DNA from 2 places in the Thalassotalea insulae genome. Region 2 is predicted to be linked to the other one. Evidence: riboswitches for the same ligand, from Rfam matches in the RefSeq annotation. Region 2 holds a riboswitch; the other holds the start of a gene.
What was found. A riboswitch is a leader RNA that binds a small molecule or an ion and turns the genes downstream of it on or off. The one in region 2 is predicted to bind cobalamin.
Positions count from the first base shown of each region.

Region 1: it holds a riboswitch for cobalamin, as region 2 does, so the genes downstream of both, QQK06_RS12985 (ABC transporter ATP-binding protein) here and QQK06_RS15590 (hypothetical protein) in region 2, are expected to answer to the same signal.

Region 1 is NZ_BSST01000001.1:2,859,314-2,869,323, forward strand. Features, by position in the region: gene QQK06_RS12955 (sigma 54-interacting transcriptional regulator) at 1-704, opposite strand, end outside; gene QQK06_RS12960 (hypothetical protein) at 718-1,263, opposite strand; gene QQK06_RS12965 (sensor histidine kinase) at 1,277-2,752, opposite strand; gene QQK06_RS12970 (hypothetical protein) at 3,113-3,427, shown strand; gene QQK06_RS12975 (hypothetical protein) at 3,506-3,832, shown strand; gene QQK06_RS12980 (ABC transporter substrate-binding protein) at 3,854-4,978, opposite strand; cobalamin riboswitch at 5,352-5,575, shown strand; gene QQK06_RS12985 (ABC transporter ATP-binding protein) at 5,682-6,476, shown strand; gene QQK06_RS12990 (FecCD family ABC transporter permease) at 6,469-7,455, shown strand; gene cobT (nicotinate-nucleotide--dimethylbenzimidazole phosphoribosyltransferase) at 7,460-8,539, shown strand; gene QQK06_RS13000 (adenosylcobinamide-GDP ribazoletransferase) at 8,539-9,366, shown strand; gene cobU (bifunctional adenosylcobinamide kinase/adenosylcobinamide-phosphate guanylyltransferase) at 9,366-9,950, shown strand; gene cobC (alpha-ribazole phosphatase family protein) at 9,943-10,010, shown strand, end outside.
Region 2 is NZ_BSST01000001.1:3,468,401-3,478,410, forward strand. Features, by position in the region: gene cobD (threonine-phosphate decarboxylase CobD) at 1-178, opposite strand, end outside; gene QQK06_RS15580 (cobalamin biosynthesis protein CobD/CbiB) at 186-1,202, opposite strand; gene QQK06_RS15585 (histidine phosphatase family protein) at 1,235-1,831, opposite strand; cobalamin riboswitch at 2,004-2,241, shown strand; gene QQK06_RS15590 (hypothetical protein) at 2,422-3,039, shown strand; gene QQK06_RS15595 (cobyrinic acid a,c-diamide synthase CobB) at 3,079-4,488, shown strand; gene QQK06_RS15600 (response regulator) at 4,625-8,221, shown strand; gene QQK06_RS15605 (EAL domain-containing protein) at 8,287-10,010, opposite strand, start outside.

The sequences.
Region 1 (10,010 bases), 610 kb from region 2:
AACAAACCTATATGGTTTTTTTCCGCGCCGGTAAATGCACCTTTTTTATGGCCAAATAACTCAGACTCTAACAGTTGCTCTGGAATCGCAGCACAGTTAATGGCGGTAAAAGGCTTGTCACATCTATCACTTGCCTGATGGATCGCTTTGGCTAATAATTCTTTACCAGTACCGCTTTGGCTTTGGATCAGTAAGCTAAAATCACTTTTTGCTACTTGTTTGGCTTGTTGTAGCAGTGCAGACATGATTGCACTGCGGCTAATGATACTTTCTCGCCATTGCTCGTTACCTGTCTGGTGTTGAGATAAATGAGTATGAGGTTGCAATCGAATTGCTTGTTCGACAGTGTCGAGAAGTTCCTGACTTTCAAACGGCTTTGTCAAAAAGCTGAATACGCCTTGTTTAGTCGCATTAATAGCATCTGGGATGGTGCCATGTGCAGTCATAATGATCACTGGCAAATTAGGATATGACAGGCGAATCTTTTCAAATAATGCCATGCCGTCCATACCGTCCATTCTAAGATCGCTGATCACTAATTGTGGCTGTAAACTTTTTAACATGCCTAATGCCTGTTTGGCGTTTTCAGCGGAGCTCACTTGATAGCCGGCAGCAGCAAGACGAATGCCTAATAACCTCAGCAAACTTGGGTCGTCATCAACAATTAAAATTTGTTCTTGGTCGGATAAAGTTGTCGTTGTCATATTTATTGCCGCTTTACTGTTCGTTTTCTATGGTTAATTCGATGCGCTTTAGTTGATTTATTTGTTGTTGTAATTTATCGATAGTTGTTTGTTTTTCTTCAATCACTTGCTGCTGCTGTATTGAATGTTCCTGCTGTTTTTGTTTACTCAATAACAGCTTGTTAGACGCTAAAATATATTGATTAAGTTGATCTCTTAATAAGCTTAACAGGGCAAAATCATGAGCGGTTAGCTGCTGTGCGGCTCGTTCACTGGTAAAATTATTTAACATGGTTTTGGCTGTATAAGGGTTATATACCGGTGACGTTGTTAAGGCGTGCAATAAAATAAGATTGATTTTTGCTTGTTCAAATCCTGCTTGATAATTTTGTTGCTGTTGGCTGATTTCCTGACGTAGCTCTTCTGTTGTCAGCGTTTTGATCCACAAATAATAATCACTGGCGACATTATTATTCTGTGCTGGCGTGGTTAATTGGCAGGCGGTTAACAGCATACTGAAGCTCAGAGAGACGAATATTTGCTTCGCGTTTTTTGTTTTACTAAATCTTGAAAAAGTCATGCTATTCACTTATTTAGGGATTAACTGGCAAGGCTAATTGTATCGTTAAGCCGTGCTCAGGTGGTGACAAATTGGCGATATTGATATCACCATCTAATCGCATTAATAATTCTTTAACTATGGTTAACCCTAGTCCACTACTTTTAATAGGGGATTGCTCAGGTGTAGGACCATGATAAAAGGCCTCAAATACTTTTTGCTGTAATTCCGGTTCAATGCCTGGCCCTTGATCTGTGATGCTAATAACTACTTGCTGCTGTTGTGCTTGAGCTGTAATGGTGATTTCACCATTTATTGGTGAGTACTTGATGGCATTTGACAGTAAGTTATCTAAGATCACAGACAATTGCTTACTGTTGGTTTTTAATGTCAGTGCTTGGCATTCAGTAGAAATTTTTAGTTGTTTACTTTGAATGTCTAATTGCCTGAGTTTAAGACATTGTGTTAGCAGGTTAGTAAAGTTTACTTGTTGTGCATCTTGTAAGCTGGTGGAGTCGAGCACAATATTGAAATCCAGTAAGTCTTCGATTAATTGTTGTAGTCGTGAAACACTGAGTTTGATGATATTAGTCACTTCCTGCTGCTCAGCATTTAAGCTACCAACACTGTTATCATAAAGTAATTCTGTTCCTTCTCGAATCGCTGCCAGTGGTGTTTTAAGCTCGTGGGAAATATGGCGAATAAAACTCGATTTTTGTAATTCGAGTGAATGTAGTCGGCTGCGCATGAGCTCGAGAGCGTCAGCAATTTCTTTAATTTCTTTCGTGCCTTTAAAGCTAATCTTATCTTCAAAATGTCCCTGTTCTAAACGTTTTATTTTGCTGGAAAGCTGTCGTAATGGTCTTAATATTAGTAGTGCAAAAATAACGGCTAACAGCACAGAAAAAGGAATGATTGCTAAGCTTTGCCAAATAGTGGTGGTCACCTTATCTGCTGAACTTTGCATGTATTCCACCTGCTGGTTGATTAGCTGGTCGCTGAGTAGTTCGATTTGCTGCATATCCTGGCTGATGCTTTTAAATTTTTGTTCAATGTCCGACAGTGTTTGTTGTTGATTGGCTTTTTCGCTCAGCAGCTTATCTATGGCCTTGATGTGACTAATAATTTGAGTACTTAAGCGATTAAGTTCTGCTTGTTGGTATTGAGCTGCTTTATTTGTCAGCAATTCGGTAAAGTCCGATTTATTTTCCTGGTAGAAGGTCAACAACCCTGATTCTTGGAGTACGATGTACTGGCCGGCAAAGCGTTGCATTTTGTTGGCTGACGCACTGAGTTGACGATTAGTTTCTACTAATTCAGCAACATTGAAAATGGCCTGGCTGCCTTGTTGTGCGAGATGGTTTACCTGGCTGGAACTGTACAGTAGTGCGATGATCAACGGTAGCAATACTAGACTAAAGCCCAATAATGTTAAGGTTTTTATTGATAAACCTCTTAAAAACAGCACGTTAATATAGTGAGTAATAATGTTTTTGAATGAACCGCTCACAAGCAAGTTGTTTCCTGAATGAAAATGAAAAGTTAGCAGCTTCTTTTTTACGGTATTTTCTTGTTAATAACAACACTGTCTCTATCTGGAGACAGTGTTTTTTTTATGGTGTTTCTCTTTTAAGTTTTTGATAAATAAGTAGGTTTTTATCCGTGCGTTTAAATGTTAGCGGATTATTTTCTTTTTACTTATTTTGTTGTTGCTAATTGGCGACAGTATTTTAAATGGATTAAATGAAAATTTTGATAAATTCCAATCAAAACAATAGGTTAAAAACATGGTACACCCTGTGCTTTGTTGTGGTGAAGCTAAAATATTTGGCTAGGTTTTAATCTATTAAATTTCAATAAGGAATCCATAATGGAAGCAATTAGTATAAAAAAAGTGACGGCAGTAGTAGCTATTTCTATTATCGGTGCGCTGGCGGTTGATGCTAGTGCAAATGAAGCGAAAGTTGTGCCGGTTAAAGCGGAAACGTTAACTTCTCAAGTAGGCGAGTTTTCGGCGTTAATTAAACAGTTTGATAAAGACAGTAACGGCTTATTAAGTGAAGAAGAATTAAAATCGTCTAAAAAATCGGCGTTAGTTAGTGCGTTCACTAAAATTGATAAAAATGCTGACCTTGGTGTTAGTGAAGAAGAATTTAATCAATATTTAGCATTAGCTAGCAAGTAAATAATCTCTGTATATTTCTCCCTATCTTTGTCGGTTACACTCCCAGCCTGTAACCGACCTTTTTTTAAGGTATTAGCAATGACAACCATGCCCCGTTATATTGAATTAGGTGACTGGATTTTTGAAATCAAATCGGTAAGAGCAATAAGAACAAAACGCTATGGTGATCAATATAGTGCAATAGCTAACTTTAACGTTAATGGAGATAACGTTTATGTCGATGGGTTAATGACTCGAGAACAAGAACAGTTTACTGGACAAGATTTTCAGGTATTTAAAGAGTTTTGTCGTCAGTTAGGTGCTAAGCAAGCACATTTTGACCGTTTTAAACACGGTAAACTAATCTCGCAGAAAGTGATGATTGAACAACCTGAACCTCAAACGATTTTACAGTTGGTAAAGTAATTCTTTGTGATGCTTTGTCGGTCACTCTTTTGCTGTGTGAGCTACTTTTCGGGGGAATTGGGCTAGCATATTGTTAACCGTCAATGCCGGGGCATGTGGATTTTTTGATAGAAGAAATTGGCTAAAATTTATTTTGCTCCATTGTTGTTCAACAAAAAATTGCTTGAACTGAGCAACATTACTACTATCGATGATCTCATACTGATGAACAACGGATGGTAAAAAGCGGTTAATGCCTTGCTGCAAATCAATAATCTTCACTAATGCATTGGCGACCATAAACAGGTGGCCACCCACTGAGGCCGTAATATCTCCTTGTTCAATTTTCTCTAGTGCTTGTGGTAACCAGTCGAAGCCACCAATTATAATAGGTGAGGATGAACTTTTCTGATGTAAACGTAATAGTTCCAATGCCAGTTGATCCCCAACACACCAATAGATGTTTGCTTTTGGGTAGCGCTTTTTAATCATAGGTAAGCGTTCAGTAATTAACAATGGATTCCAATACATTGGAAATATTTGTTCAACGAATATGCCTTGTTCTGGTGGGGAGTTTTTTAGTTGTTCGAGTGCGTACTGACGAGCGGAGCCCACTTCATCAAAATCACCACCGATGCCAACAATATGAATTTCTTGGTTTGATTGTTGTTGTTTGTACGCGCTAATTAATGCGTTAAGTAGTAATTTTCCACCCGTCTTGTTGTCATAATTGATTTGCCCAATCCAATATTGGTATTTCTCCTGAGGGTCTCCGAGTCGTTGTCGAATATCACCGTGAAAAGCTTGTTCTAATGTAATGAAAGGAATTTTGGCGTGTTCTAATAGTTTAAATATTGCTTCAGTATTACCTAAGAAAGGTCTGAAAATAAGATAATCAGGATGGTTCCTACTATTGATTACCTGGTGAATGGTTTCTTTTAAGGCAAAGCGATTCGGATCAGTATTAATAAGCTTGAGTTTTATATTGAGGCTGTCGGCTGCTGCTTGGCTGATTTGCGCTACACGTTGCCAAAATATTGGGCCTTTCTGATCGGGAATGATAAAGGTGACTTGAGGAGACGTAGCATAGCTGTATGAGCAAATACTAAGAAAGCATATCAGCGATAATACAATTGAGTAATTTTTTATCACAATATTATTGGGCAAAACAGTACTGTTAAGTTGTCTTTAGATTAAGTAAACATCAAAATCCATAAATTAACAAATTAGTACTTTATTAGAGAGAGCAACTTATTCGAACTTTTGGGTTCTTAATTGCGGTAGGTTCTATCAGTTATTGTGCTTATATTACTCCAGATAAAGGGGGGAGCAAACAACATGCCTATCATAGGAGAGTTTCCCATTACTTTACTCAGTGAAGTTTGCATTAACATAGAGCCGACAAATGTTGCATAAGTAATGATGTTTATCAAACGGCTTGAATAGTAAAACCTCGCCATTTAGACGAGGTTTTTTATCGCCGAAATACATTTTAGACGTCTATATAGCTAAACTATAGCAGTCTATAAATTACTGTGCTAAAGTAGCGCGAATTTCTGGTGTTTGTTTAGTGTGACTAAACAACTTAAAAGGGAATGTGGTGCGTATCCATTGGCTGATGAGCTTAAGATATTAGTCCACAACTGTTCCCGCAACTGTAAGTAGAGCTGAATTTATTATCCACTGGCCTGATTGTTAGGCTGGGAAGGTCAAATTTGGGATATCTCTATAAGTCAGGAGACCTGCCAGAATGAAAGACAAATAAACCGTGCGGGTAACATGGTGGCTATATTCTTAAGTGATAGTTAACGCTATTACTGTTTAATATTTCCTTTCCTGCCGCACTCATATTGTTGTTGATGTGGTTCTTATGACAGCTGTTCAAATACAAGCACAAAATATTAACTGGCAAATCGATGGTAAAACCATAGTGGAAGATGTCAGTTTTACAGTCGCGAAAAATGAAACTTTTGGTATTGTCGGGCCTAATGGTGCCGGAAAAACTTCGCTGTTAAAGTGTTTGTATCAGGAGTACCCGTTATCTTCCGGTCAGGTGTTACTCGATGGTATGCCATTAGATTTGTTCGATCGTAGAGAAGTGGCGCAAAAAATTGCAGTGGTCAGTCAGTTGCACGAAGCTGTCTTTAACTTGACGGTACTGGATATCGTTAATATGGGGCTGATCCCTTATAAAACTTTATTTGCCAGAAATACGGATCAAGATCGTCAGTTAATTGCACAGGCGCTAACGACCGTCGACTTATTAGATAAACAGCATCAGGTATTTAATACTTTATCTGGTGGGGAACAGCAACGCTGTTTAATCGCCCGTGCTATTGTGCAGCGTCCTCAGGTGTTGATCATGGACGAACCCACGAATCACCTCGATGTTTTTTATCAGCATCAAATTTTATCCATGGTAAAAAAACTAGGGCTAACATTGATCATGACCATTCATGATTTGAATTTGGCGGCGCAATATTGCGATAGGTTACTGCTGCTATCAGGCGGTCAGGTGCTAGCATGTGATACGCCAGATATCGTGCTGCAAGCGTCACGGTTAAAAGAAGTTTTTCATCTTGATTGTTTAGTGGATCGTAATCCGTTGACCGAAAAAGTGCGTGTGACCTATGCAATGATTGACGAGGAAGCGAACCATGAATAGTACTAAGTATTACTCGCGCTTTGCTATTATCGCCGTATTAGTGCTTGGCTCATTCGTTGCTTCTATGGGCTTTGGCACCGCAGAGCTTGATTTTGCTAATGTCTGGCAGTGTTTATCTGACCAGTGCCAACGACCCATTTATCACACTATTTTGCTCGAAATTCGTTTTCCACGAATAATCATGGGCTTTCTTGCTGGATTTGCTTTAGCGGCTGCTGGGGCCTTGATGCAAAATGTTACTCGCAATCCATTAGCCGATCCTTACTTGTTTGGTATTGTTGCTGGTGCAGGGTTAGGGGCGACTATTTCAGGTTTACTACCTCAATATTTACAGGCATTTTCATTGCCATTAGCGGCATTTTTAGGGGCGTTATTTGCGGTAGCAATTGTCGTAGTGATTATAATGAATAATAACTGGCGCCGAGTGGAACATTTGCTATTGGCCGGGGTGGCGGTGTCGTTTTTGCTAAGTTCTATTACTAGCTTTATTCTCTATTTTGGTGAAGCATTTGCTAGCAATCGGGTGATTTTCTGGATGATGGGATCGTTAGCTCGAGCGGATTATCAGGCGCTTGCCTGGATTGTTCCGGTGGTTTTATCTTGTACTTTGATTGCGTTGTTATTTGCTCGTCAGCTTGACGCCTTGCTGTTAAGTGATGAAAGTGCCCGCACGCTTGGAATTAATGTCGCCAAATTAAGGTTAATGGCGCTAGTGATCTGTGCAGCAATGACAGCGGTGATTGTTTCTTATTGTGGCGGTATTGGTTTTGTTGGCTTAATGATCCCTCATATTGTTCGTCCCTTTATCGGTAAAACTACAGCAAAATTATTAATTTGCTCTGGCTTAGTCGGTGGTTGCTTTTTGATCTGGGTTGATGTCATTGCACGTACTGTGGTGGCAGGACAAGAAATACCTATTGGTGTGATCACATCAGTTATTGGTAGTGTTTTCTTTCTAATTATAATGCGTAGGATGTGAGTAAGTGTTTACTATTGATTCGTTAGTGTCACCTAAATCGAGTGCTTTTTTGCACGCGATACAAGATAAAATTATTAATAAAACTAAACCACCAGGCTCACTGGGTTTATTAGAGCAAGTGGCACAACAATTGGCGTTAATTCAAAGTGTCGCTAGTGGAGAGTTTTGCCAGCGTATTGAAATTAACCAGCCAACTGCGATAGTTTTTGCTGGGGATCATGGCATTGCTCAGCAAAATGTCAGCATAGCACCCAGTGATGTTACTCGGCAGATGGTCTTAAACTTTCTCCAAGGGGGCGCGGCGATTAACTGCTTTTGCCGCGATAATAATATCGCGTTGAAAGTGGTAGATGCAGGTATTCAAACTCCTTTAACCGTCAAAGAAAAATCGTTATCGGCAGATTTTATTGAGCAGCGTTTAGGCGCAGGCACTGAGGATATCAGTCAACGGGCGGCGATGACGATGGCGCAAGTGGAGCAAGGGATTGCTTATGGTCAGCAGATAGTATCGTCGATTCGAACAACTGGTTGTAATCTGCTGATTTTTGGTGAAATGGGCATAGCCAATACCAGCGCGGCTTCAGCAATCTATATCGCATTAACCGGGGAAAATGTACAAGATAGTGTTGGCCAGGGCACCGGTATTAGCTCAGAACAGTTAACCCGAAAAAAAGCATTGGTTGCTCAGGCAGTCGAACGGGCACAACAAGCAGTAGAGACGTTTGAGCCTATGGATGTTTTAGCTGAGCTTGGCGGCTTTGAAATTGTGCAGATTGTTGGCGCTATGTTAGCAGCGGCACAGGCTAAGATGGTGATTTTAGTTGATGGCTTTATTGTTACCAGTGCGGCATTAGTCGCTGCAAAACTGTATCCTGAGGTCAGTGATTATTTTATTTTTGCGCACCAGTCGAATGAGCTGGCGCATAAAAAGATGTTGGCTTACTTTAACGTGACGCCTTTATTATCATTAGATTTGCGCTTAGGTGAAGGTACTGGCGCTGCATTGGCACTGCCATTAGTACAAGCGGCCGCTAGTTTTTACAATGAAATGGCAAGTTTTGAAAGTGCCGGAGTGACTGTTTAATGGCGGTGCTGTTAAGTCGTCGACGGCAAGTAGAAATCAGACGGCAATGGCAGTTATTGTGCTTGGCGATAATGTTTTTTACCCGCTTACCAGTCGGTGGTGGGCTGATTTATTCTGAACAGCGAATGAATCAGGCTAATCGTTATTTTTCGCTTGTTGGCTTATTGTTAGGTTTGCTGGTGGCATTTAGCTATCAACTATTGGCTATGTTGTTTCCGATAGCGTTAGCGCTGGTATTAACCTTGATCATTAGTGTTTTACTTACCGGGGCATTTCATGAAGACGGGTTAGCGGATATGGCAGACGGTATTGGTGGCGGTTATAGTCCACAGGCAAGACTTACTATTATGAAAGACAGCCGCATAGGGACCTTTGGCGCTATTAGCTTATTACTGGCATTGGCGCTGAAATTCGTATTGTGGCTTAATCTAGCTCAGCAGACGCTTTTACTTCCTAGTGTCATTGTCGCTTATTCGTTATCACGTGCACTGGCCGCCAGCTTTATTTATAACACCCCTTACGTCAGTGATACTAAGCTAAGTAAAAGCAAGCCGTTGGCTACTAAGCAAAGTCAGCAAGAGTTAGTTATTTTATTTTCTGTCGCGCTAATCTCTGCCGTTATTTTATTTAATAATATCGTCGGGTTTTATTGGTTACTGGTAAAACTGGTACTAATTTTAATGCTCTTTCGAGGGATTTTTCGTCGCTGGTTAATTGCGCGCCTCGGCGGTTTTACCGGTGATTGTTTGGGGGCAGCGCAACAGTTAAGTGAGTTATTGATTTATCTGGTTGTTGTCAGTCATCTATTTACCCAAGGATCGAGCTAATGTTGCATTTAGTCTTGGGCGGCGCTCGCTCAGGTAAGTCGTCGTTTGCCGAAAAATCAGTGCTGGCGCAATTATCCGCTGGACAAGTGCCCATCTATATTGCGACAGCTGAACCATTAGACCGTGGCATGAAACAGCGTATTGCACACCATCAAAAGTTACGCCAGCATCAGGCATGGCAGTTGATTGAATGCCCAAAGGCATTGGAGCAACCATTAGCAGAACTAGTGGTGGGGGATGTGATCTTAATTGACTGTTTAACCTTATGGCTCAGTAATCAACTAAGCACGGCGTTATTGAGGCAAAAGCGAACACAAGCTGAAAATGCTCAGTATTTAGGTGACTATTTACATCAACAGGTGGCAAGTTTAGTACAGCTATTAAGTCAACATCCTGCCAATATTACTTTAGTCTCTAATGAAATAGGGCTTGGGGTTGTGCCTATGGGGCAGGAAACCCGTGTTTTTGTTGATCATCAAGGCTGGATGAATCAAGCCTTGGCACAAGTGGCTGATAAAGTAACACTAGTAACCGCTGGTATTCCTTTAGCTTTAAAAGGTGACGGAGCTGTTACCAATGGCTAAGATTTATTTATTGCGCCATGGCGAAGTGTCGGGGCCAGCAGCTTTATATGGACACACAGA
Region 2 (10,010 bases):
CGGCGATGATTAATTTTTCACTAAGTTGTGGCAACTGCTGCCAAATGGCTAACGGGATCTCCTTAGGAATTGGATAACTTAATGGTGCAATACCGGTTGATAAGTCGAGCCAGTCACTTACTGGAATATTGTATTGTTTTGCTATCTGGTTAAGCTGGCCGCCGTGAATTAAGGTCATAGGTGCTTTAATAATAATGAAATATTAAAATTGTTAACTGATAAATAAAGGTGGTAATGACTAATAGCATACTGGCATTGGTGACAATTGTTAAACTGGCTTTGATGTCTTGAGCCTGCACTGGCCTTCCTTGCCCTAAAGTTACCGAGTTGAGTTGTTGGCCGTGATAATTTGCCGTGCCGCCAAGCTGGCGTTTTAAAACGGTTGCTCCAGCGGCCATTACCCAGCCGCCATTATGGCTTTTATAACTATTACCTTGCTGGTAGGCGTTACTTAGCGCTTGTTTAAGGTTACCTTGCATTGCATAGAGCACAGTACAAATTTTTCCTGAAATAAAACCAAGTAAGTCATCGAGTTTGGCACTGGCATAGCCAAAATGTAGATAGCGCGGCGTTTTATAACCCCACATTGCATCTAAGGTATTGGCCAGTCGGTGGATGATCACCAGCGGGGCTCCGCCAATCAGGTAACAAACTAATGAGGCGATAACCGCATCATGGCCGTTTTCCAGCATGGATTCTACTGTTGCACGCGCGATTTCCTGCTCTGATAGCTTGTTGGTATCTCGGCTGACAATATAGCCGGTAAAGTGACGGGCGCTGGCAATATCGTTATTAGCTAGTGGCCGGTATATTTGCATTGCGTGCTGGTGCAGGCTGTTAAGGCCGAGCGCCAGGTACAGTATTGTGGCATCACAGAGCAGTTGCCAGTACCAGTTAAGGTTTGACAGCAAATAAAAATATAATAGTGGTATTGGCATCACCAGCAGGCACCAGGAAATCAGGCCAACGACTTTTACTTTCAATTGAGTAGGTAGCACATTCTTAGCCGCGACTATGTGGTGATCTGGATTGAGTTTAGCTTCAATGACATTAGCAAGTGTGCCAAAAGCAACCAGGTAATGATAATGTTTGGCTTCTCCTAATCGCTTGTCTAACAGTAAGGCCAGCAAAATAGTCAGGCTGGTGGAAAACGTTGGTAAGACAGCCCAAAGCTGCTCACTTAGTGTAATTAACCCGTCCATAACGACATTCCTTGTTTCAATACCGCCCTAATCTATGATGCCAACGCCAGTTGATGAAGCTGAAAGCTTTTGATTTGGTGTTGATAGCTTAAATGGATAATATCGCCGTTATTAAATAATTCATAGGCACTAGCGTTGGAATGATAACCTTGTTTCGCGAGCAAGCAACGTAGTGCTTCACCGTGGCAAATGACTAATACATTCTTGTTAAGATAGGCTTTTGCAATTTGTTCTAATACCTGAGAAATACGCTGAGCACAATCAATAGCGCTTTCACCGCCTAATGGCTTTGCTTGAGTAAATTGCTGAAAAATTTTCTGATAATCTGGCGATGCCTGAATATTTTTTAATTGTTGGCCTTGCCAGTGTCCTAAGTGTCGTTCAGTTAAATCACTCTCAGTTTGATGTGGGATTTTTAAAATTTCTTGGCAAATTTGGGCGCTGGTGATGGCACGACCAAGGGGAGATGAAATAATGTGACTTATGTTGCTTTTTTCCAGACGTTCGGCGATATTTCTTGCTTGTTGTCTGCCTTTTGTCGTTAATTCACTATCAAGCTGTCCTTGAAAACGTTGCACTTTGTTCCACTTGGTTTCTCCGTGGCGCGCTAAATATAAATTAGCCTTCATTTAATTTTATTGCTCCTGGCGCTAGGTCTGGATGAACAAACTGGATGCGCAGCATAGCGAAACTCGCACTCGGCTTCAATCTATATCACCTTGAAAGATTTTAAAAATTATTGTGGTTAGATGAGTTGTTTTTTCGGCGTTTTTGCTATTGAAGCGAAGCAGGTTATCACGTAATATCTGCAGTGATTTAGGTGTCTTAGCAGTCGTAATACTTTGATCGAACAAAGCATTACGACACTGTAAAGATGAAACGTGAAACTGGTGAAATGCCAGTACTGCCCCCGCAACGGTAACTGTGAGCAGCAACGTAACCACTGTATTTAAACGATTCTGTCGTTAGCTGGATATGGGAAGGTGTTGCAAATGCGATGAACAGAAGTCCGGAGACCGGCCTGATCATGCCTAATTTATTAGGTATTGTTTGAGAACTGCGGTGGGCGGTGAACCAAAGACAGATAAAAGCTAAGCAGCAGGCCCGTGTTTTACCAGTACAATGCTTAACTAGTTTTTGATGCTGCATGGCTGCCAAACTTTATCTACTTTGATTTCCAACACCGTTAAACTTTGTTTATTGTGACAACGGAATCGTTATGAAATCAGTTAAATTGCCCCAACCTGTTAGTATCACTTTGGCCCTGTTTGTGTTACTGACGTTATTAATGGTAGCGACTCGCGGCCACCATTTTGCCAGTCTTAATCATTTACCCAGTGCATCAACCGCGATTTTCTTTATTGCTGGCATGTATTTGAGAAATATGAAAGCGTTTTGGTTTTTCTATTTACTCACCATAGGGCTTGATTTAGCGTCATCTTATTCTCGGGGTTATTTGGGCGATTGTTTAACCCCTTCATACCCTGCGCTGGTTGTTAGTTATGGCTTGATGTTTGTCGGTGGCTATTGGGCAAAGCCTCAATGGCGACAATCTAGTGCTGGCCTGTCGAGTATCAAAGTAGCTGCTACTTTATTTATTGTCGGTTCAATAGCATTTTTCATTTCTAATGGGAGTTATTACGCTTTCTCGGGTAACTTTGCTTCTTTATCCTGGCAAGAATACCTAGCTCGTGTCGAAAAATATTATGCCAGTGCTGTTACTAAGCCCGTCTTTTACGTGGTAATTGCGGTCGCGATAGACTTTGTTGGCAGTTGTTTATTACGTCAGCAGAAGGTCATTGCCAAATTTAATGCTAAGGAGAGCGCTAAGTTATAGCGTAGTTATTAATGATGAACGATAACAGAGGTATAACTAATGACATCCGCTAAACACGCATTTTCATTAAATAATAAACCGGAACATCTGCCAGGTACCGGTGTTAATTGTCCGGCACTTATTATTGCGGCGCCACATTCTGGCTCAGGTAAAACTACAATCACAGCAGCGCTTGCCCGCTATCATAAAAATCAGGGCAAGAAAGTGACTGTTTTTAAAGTTGGGCCTGATTTTATTGATCCGATGATTTTACGTCAGGCCAGTGGTCAATTAGTCTATCAGCTAGATCTCTGGCTGGTGGGGGAGCGAGGCTGTCAGGAATTGCTTTATCAGGCAGCAAAAGAATCTGACCTTATTTTAATTGAAGGTGTGATGGGATTATTTGATGGCACGCCAAGCAGTGCTGATTTAGCCCGTTACTTTAATATTCCAGTACTTGGAGTGATTGATGCCAAGGCGATGGCACAAACCTTTGCTGCACTAGCCCATGGCTTAGCAAAGTTTTGTCCTGAATTACCGTTTGCTGGTGTATTTGCTAACCGCGTTAATAGTGAAAGGCATGCAGAGCTTTTGCAGGAAAACTTAGCCTCCGATATCACTTTTTATGGACGTTTGCCTAAAGATAATGAGGTCACTTTACCTGAGCGACATTTAGGGTTAGTGCAAGCACAGGAGCTGAGTGAGATAGATGCACAACTCGATCTTGTTGCCAGTTATATTAATGCGACTAAACTGACGGAATTACCTGCCGCAGTTGAGTTCTTTGCTGTTAAACAAGACGAACAAATATCCGATATAACAGGTGCGTTAGCAGGAACGCGCGTTATTATTATTAAAGATCGGGCATTTAGTTTTATTTATGCTGCGAATATTGCCTTTTTACAGCAAGCAGGAGCCGAGCTTGTTTATTGTTCGGCGCTGGAAGATAGCCACTTGCCAGACGGCGATGTCTTGTATATTCCTGGCGGCTATCCTGAATTATATGCTCAGCAGTTAGCCGAAAATCATACATTTATTAGTGACGTCAAAGCTTTTGCTGCCACTAATAAACCGATAATTGCGGAGTGTGGTGGCATGCTCTATTTACTTGATGAACTAACCAATTTTGCTGGTCAGCAATACTCGCTACTTGGCTTATTGCCGGGCAAAGCTGTGATGCAAGAAAAGCTCACAGCCATAGGATCGCAATGGGTCGTTTTACCTTTTGGTGATAATACAGGTAATAATAACAGTGATAATATTATTCGTGGTCACAGTTTTCATTACTCAAAGGCAGAAGTGAGATTAACGCCTTTATCTCAGACTCGCCATCATCCGAGCGAGCGTTTAGGGGAATTTGTCTATTTACATAACAATATTCTTGCTTCTTATATGCATTGGTATCTTCCTAGCAATGCTAAATTAGCGTTATCTTTGTTCGGCAACATCAATACCTCCAGTGAGAGCTAGAACGATGTCAGATGGCAATATTTGTTAGCACGACTATATTGTTAAGAGATCTAGGGATAGTATGGATACAGTTTTTATTTGATAGTGGTGACTATGCTTAGGTAATAAAGCGTGTGTTTTCGTATAAGGAAGTACTATGTCTACTAAAGCGAGTTCTCAGTTTTTTGCCATTCGCCGTCCATTTTTATACGCAATTATAACGACTGTGGTTATCGGGGTAGCGTTTGCCTTTTATGTGAATTCAGACATTCGTCGTGATGTTTTTAATGAACTAGAACATGAAATAGCCGAGAATTTGTCACTGAGGCAGGATGCTCTAACTCGCCAATTAGCAAATTGGCAACATCAAGTACGATTTCTTCATTCCACGCCGCCGGTACAGGGGATTGTTCGAGCCTATGAAAATGGCAGAATAGATCCCTATGACGGCACGACCTATGAACTTTGGCGCTCACGTTTACAAATTATCTTTAAGGGGTATATTGAACACGACCCGAATATCACACAAATTCGCTATATTTTTGCACCGGAGCAAGGACGAGAAATTGTTCGGGTCCATCGTAAATACGGGGTTATCCGAGTCGTACCAGATAGCGAATTACAAAGGAAAAGTGATAAAAAGTATTACACCGAAAGTGCTCAATTGAGTCCGGATGCACTCTATCTATCCACTATTAATTTAAACCGGGAATATGGCAAGGTTGAATACCCTCATATTAAAACTATTCGTATCGCAAAAGCTATTTTCAATAATCAGGGAGAATTTTCCGGCATTTTGATCGTTAACTATAATGCTGAGGTTTTACTAGGGCAGTTACGGCACAATCTAAGCAATGATTATCAGACATACCTACTCAATAGCATTGGCGAATTTATCATAGGCCCAGCACCAGAACTGGAGTTTTCTGCTGATTTAGGTCAACAGCATAGTTGGCAAAAATACTTTGTGTTAGCTGAAGAGCAACCATCAAGCGCAAAACTAGCGACCCTATACTCCACCTTGGCTAATGAAAAAATCTATTATCAAGAGCACAACATTTTCTTAGGTAATACTGAACCACATGAGTTTTTAACGTTAATTGTTGCTGCCCAACAATCGGCTATCGAACAGGAGATCTCCGCAAGAACGACCTTGGCATATACCAGTATACTTTTTTCCGTGTTTATTATTTCGTTGATCTTGCTGGCGGCCGATATTTATGTGCGTAAAAAATTAATGCTGTTGGAGGCCAAATCTGAATATGAAGCCATTATCCGAAACTCCAATGATGCCATTGTGGGGATGGATATTAGCGGTAAGGTTAAAAGCTGGAATACGTCAGCAGAGCATACCTTCGGCTATACCCAAGGTTATGTTACCGGCAAAAGTATTTTTGAATTGATAATACCGAGTGAAAGTAGCATCTTAACTGCGCAAACATTGAAAGCTATTTTTCAAGGCGGTGTGGTCGAACCTTTTGACTTTAAAGCAAAAACTCACTGTGGCAAGTTGATTGATGTCTCGATTAACCTTTCACCAATTGTGTCAAATAAAAACCAAGTTACAGGTGTTGCTGGGATTTTTCGCGACATTACTCAACAAAAGCAAATTGAATCGCAAATTATTGAATTAAATAACTCGTTAGAACATCAAGTACAAGAGCGTACCGCAGAATTAGAACAAGCAAAGGATAAAGCGATTGCGGCGAGTAATGCTAAAAGCGAGTTTGTTGCTAATATCAGTCATGAAATCAGAACACCAATGAATGCCATTCTTGGTTTAGCTTATTTACTGAAAGAGCAGGATTTACCGCAAGCAACCTTAACCATGGTGAAGAAAATTCATCATGCAGGCACTTCGTTGTTAGGGATCATCAATGACTTACTGGACTTCTCAAAAATTGAAGCCAGTCGTTTAACATTAGAAAACATCCCGTTTCAACTGTCTGATGTTATTGATAATCTGGCTAATATTATGTCGTCATCGGTTGGGAATAAATCAGTCGAAGTGATTGTGTCAGCGCCGCCGAAAGATGCGGAGTTTTTAATGGGGGATCCATTAAGATTAGGTCAGGTACTAATTAATTTGGTGGGTAATGCTCTTAAATTTACTGAGCGGGGAGAAGTTGCCTTTTCGGTGAAATTAATCGAAAAAATAGCGGACGATAGTCAGGTCAAGTTACGTTTTTCTGTACGTGATACAGGTGTTGGTATTCCAAAGGATAAGCAAAAGCAAATATTTAGTGCTTTTTCTCAGGCAGACTCTACCACAACCCGTCATTTTGGCGGTACAGGCTTAGGTTTAGCGATCAGTAAAAAGCTTGTTACCTTGATGGGGGGAGAGCTCAATTTAACCAGTGAACCAGGTAAAGGTAGTGAATTCTATTTTGAACTGGTGTTTGAAGTCAGTGATCCGCAGAAAAGCTCAGTGCCTGAAATGATGCATCAGCGGGTGTTAATTGCCGAAGATAATTCAACAACGCGTGCCAGTGTGATGGACATTTGTAGTAGCTTAGGTTGGTACGCGGAAGATACTGACTCCGCTAAAACCGCGATTCAGTTGATCAGGGATAATCAGGACGACCCGTTCGATATATTGTTGCTAGATTATCATTTGCATAAGTGCGATGGCTTATCAGTGATCAGAGCGATAAAACAAGAGTTTGCTAACCTTGATATCACGATTATCTTACTGGTTGCACCCAACTGTCGTGATACCGTGTATAACGAACATACCGATCAATTGGTGGATTTAGTGCTGACCAAACCCGTGACCACGTCAAGCTTGTATGATGTCATTATCGAAGCAAAAAATGTTCAGGGACAAATACAAAGCTCAGCCAATTTGGCGAAAAATAGTAAAAATCGCTTGTCTGCAGTACAAATTCTGGTAGTTGATGACAGTGCAATCAATCGTGAAGTGGCGCAGAGCATATTGGCAGGTGAAGGAGCTATTGTTGAAACGGCAGAGGATGGTGCGCAAGCATTGACGCAAATTAAACAGCGAAGCCAGCCGTTTGATGTCATTTTGATGGATATTCAGATGCCGGTGATGGATGGTTATCAGGCCACTAAAGAGATTCGAGCTTTGCCTGTCTATAATACGACACCTATTATTGCACTAAGCGCCGGGGCATTTAAATCGCAACAAGATGCGGCGGATGAAGCGGGGATGAACGCGTTTGTTTCTAAGCCATTTGAAGTGAATAAGTTAGTTGAAGAAATTCTCAGGTTTCGTCAGGCATCACAAACTTCACTTGAACATAGCCCTACAACGCAAGGTATTGGCAATGATAATGCTAATCTCGATAAGGTGCAGTGCATGGAACAATCAGTAATACCGGAAAGATTAACATCTGAAACATCAATACTTGAATCTAAGCCATTAATCGATGTTAATGATGCCTTGAGTCGTTGGCAAAACCCGGATATTTACCAACAGCAACTGACTTTATTTTTGCAGGTTCATCGTGAAGACCCACAATTGTTAACGGAAGCGTTTAAGCAAGTAAACTTCCAGCAAGCGAGAGAAATTGCTCATAAGTTGAAGGGCAGTGCCGGCACTTTAAGTTTAATCGCCCTAGCTGACATCGCCGAAGTGTTGGAAATGTCTGCTTACCAGAAAAACAATGCGGTTGAAGCGTTATTATTAAAGTTTTCGACTACAATGGGACTGAGTGTTAAAGCGATTAATAACTATATTGAGCAGGGAAATATGATTAACAATGGATATTCTCCAGACAAGAATTGTTAATATTTCTGAGCTACCTAAGGGCTGTTAGCAGTAAAGGTAGATAATGATAGCAGCGCAGTTATCTTTTAATAATTTTCTTTAACATAACAAATAAATTCCTGTTCGGCTAATGGCTTACTAAAGTAGTAACCTTGTACTGTATTAACGCCCATTTGCTGAAGAAATACCAACTGATTTTTAGTCTCAACCCCTTCACAGATGACCTCTAAACCCATACTTTGCGCAATGGATAAGACCGCGTTAATTATCGCCTGTTTCGTAACGTCGGTTTCAACATCTGTGATAAAGCCGCGATCGACTTTAATACTGTCAATGGGATAATCTCGGATGTAACTAAGGGAAGAATAACCCGTACCGAAATCATCCAGAGATATTTTAAAGCCTATTGCTTTGATCTGCTGACAAATCGACTGTGTCAATTTAGGGTCTTCCATAATAACACTCTCAGTGATCTCAAATTCAATACTGCCGGGGGAAATCTGATGCTGCTGCGTGATTTGATGAAGTTTCTGTGCCAGATCATGTTGTCTAAATTGACGGCCTGATAAATTAAAAGATAACTCCACCGGCTTATTAAATTGCTGTTCAAGTGCATTAATAAAGCGACAACCATGGTCGAAAATGTGATAACTGATAGGCACGATTAAGCCTGATTCTTCGGCAATGGCAATAAATTCATCTGGCATGACTAACTGACCATCTTTTTTTCGCCAACGTAATAAGCCTTCAGCTTTAATGATAGAGTTGTTGTCTTTTGTATGCTTTGCCTGATAGTGAAATTCAAATTCATCACATTCAATGGCATTACGTAAGCTCTCTTCATAATTAAGCTTTTCTTTAATGGCCTGATTCATCTCAGGCATAAAGAACTGGTAGGCATTTTTGCCTTTATCTTTGGCGCTGTACATAGCGATATCAGCAGCTTTGAGCAGTTCACTACAACTAGTGCCATCTTGTGGATATAAGGCAATACCAATACTTGCTGAGGCATAGATTTCTTTATTTTCGATGGTAAAGGCGGAATTAACCGCTTCTCTGACTTTGTTGGCGAGCATTGAGATATAGTCTTGTTCACGAAGGTTCTTCATCAATAAAACAAATTCATCACCACCAAAGCGGGCGACAACGTCTGAGCTACGGGTGACTGTTTTTAGCCGTTGAGCGACCTCCTGCAAAAAGGCATCACCAATTTCGTGGCCCATGGTATCGTTAATGTATTTAAAGTTATCTAAATCAATGAAAAATAATGCAAACTTGTCATTGTTTTCCTGAGATTCAAAAATTGCTTTATGGACGGCAATATTAAACTGATAGCGATTGAACAACCCGGTCAGGCTATCGTAATGAGCAAGTTTTTCTAGCTGTTTTTGGGTTTCTTTAAGTTGAGTGATATCACTGAATAGCATGATGTAATGGGTGGTTTGAAATTCGCTATCGCTAACTTTATTAATAGAGCATAACTGAGGGTAACCTTGTTTCGTGCTGGAATATAATAAAACTTCTCCTTGCCAGTAGCCGTTAACGTTAACTCTGGTTTGAATTTCTTCGAGAATTTGTTCATGTTCGGCAATTAAGTTAAATGCTGGAGTGTTTAAGATATCTGATTTATTAAAGTCAAAGTTAGTAATAAGTGCACGGTTTGCATCGGTAATTTGCCAGTTTTCATCCGTGATCACTATACTTTCTTTACCGGTTTCAAAAATATTATAGATAAGCTTGAGTTCTTGATTAAGTGCTCGTAACTTAATTTCTTTTTCTTTAATTTCAGTTACATCGGTTGAAATTCCGC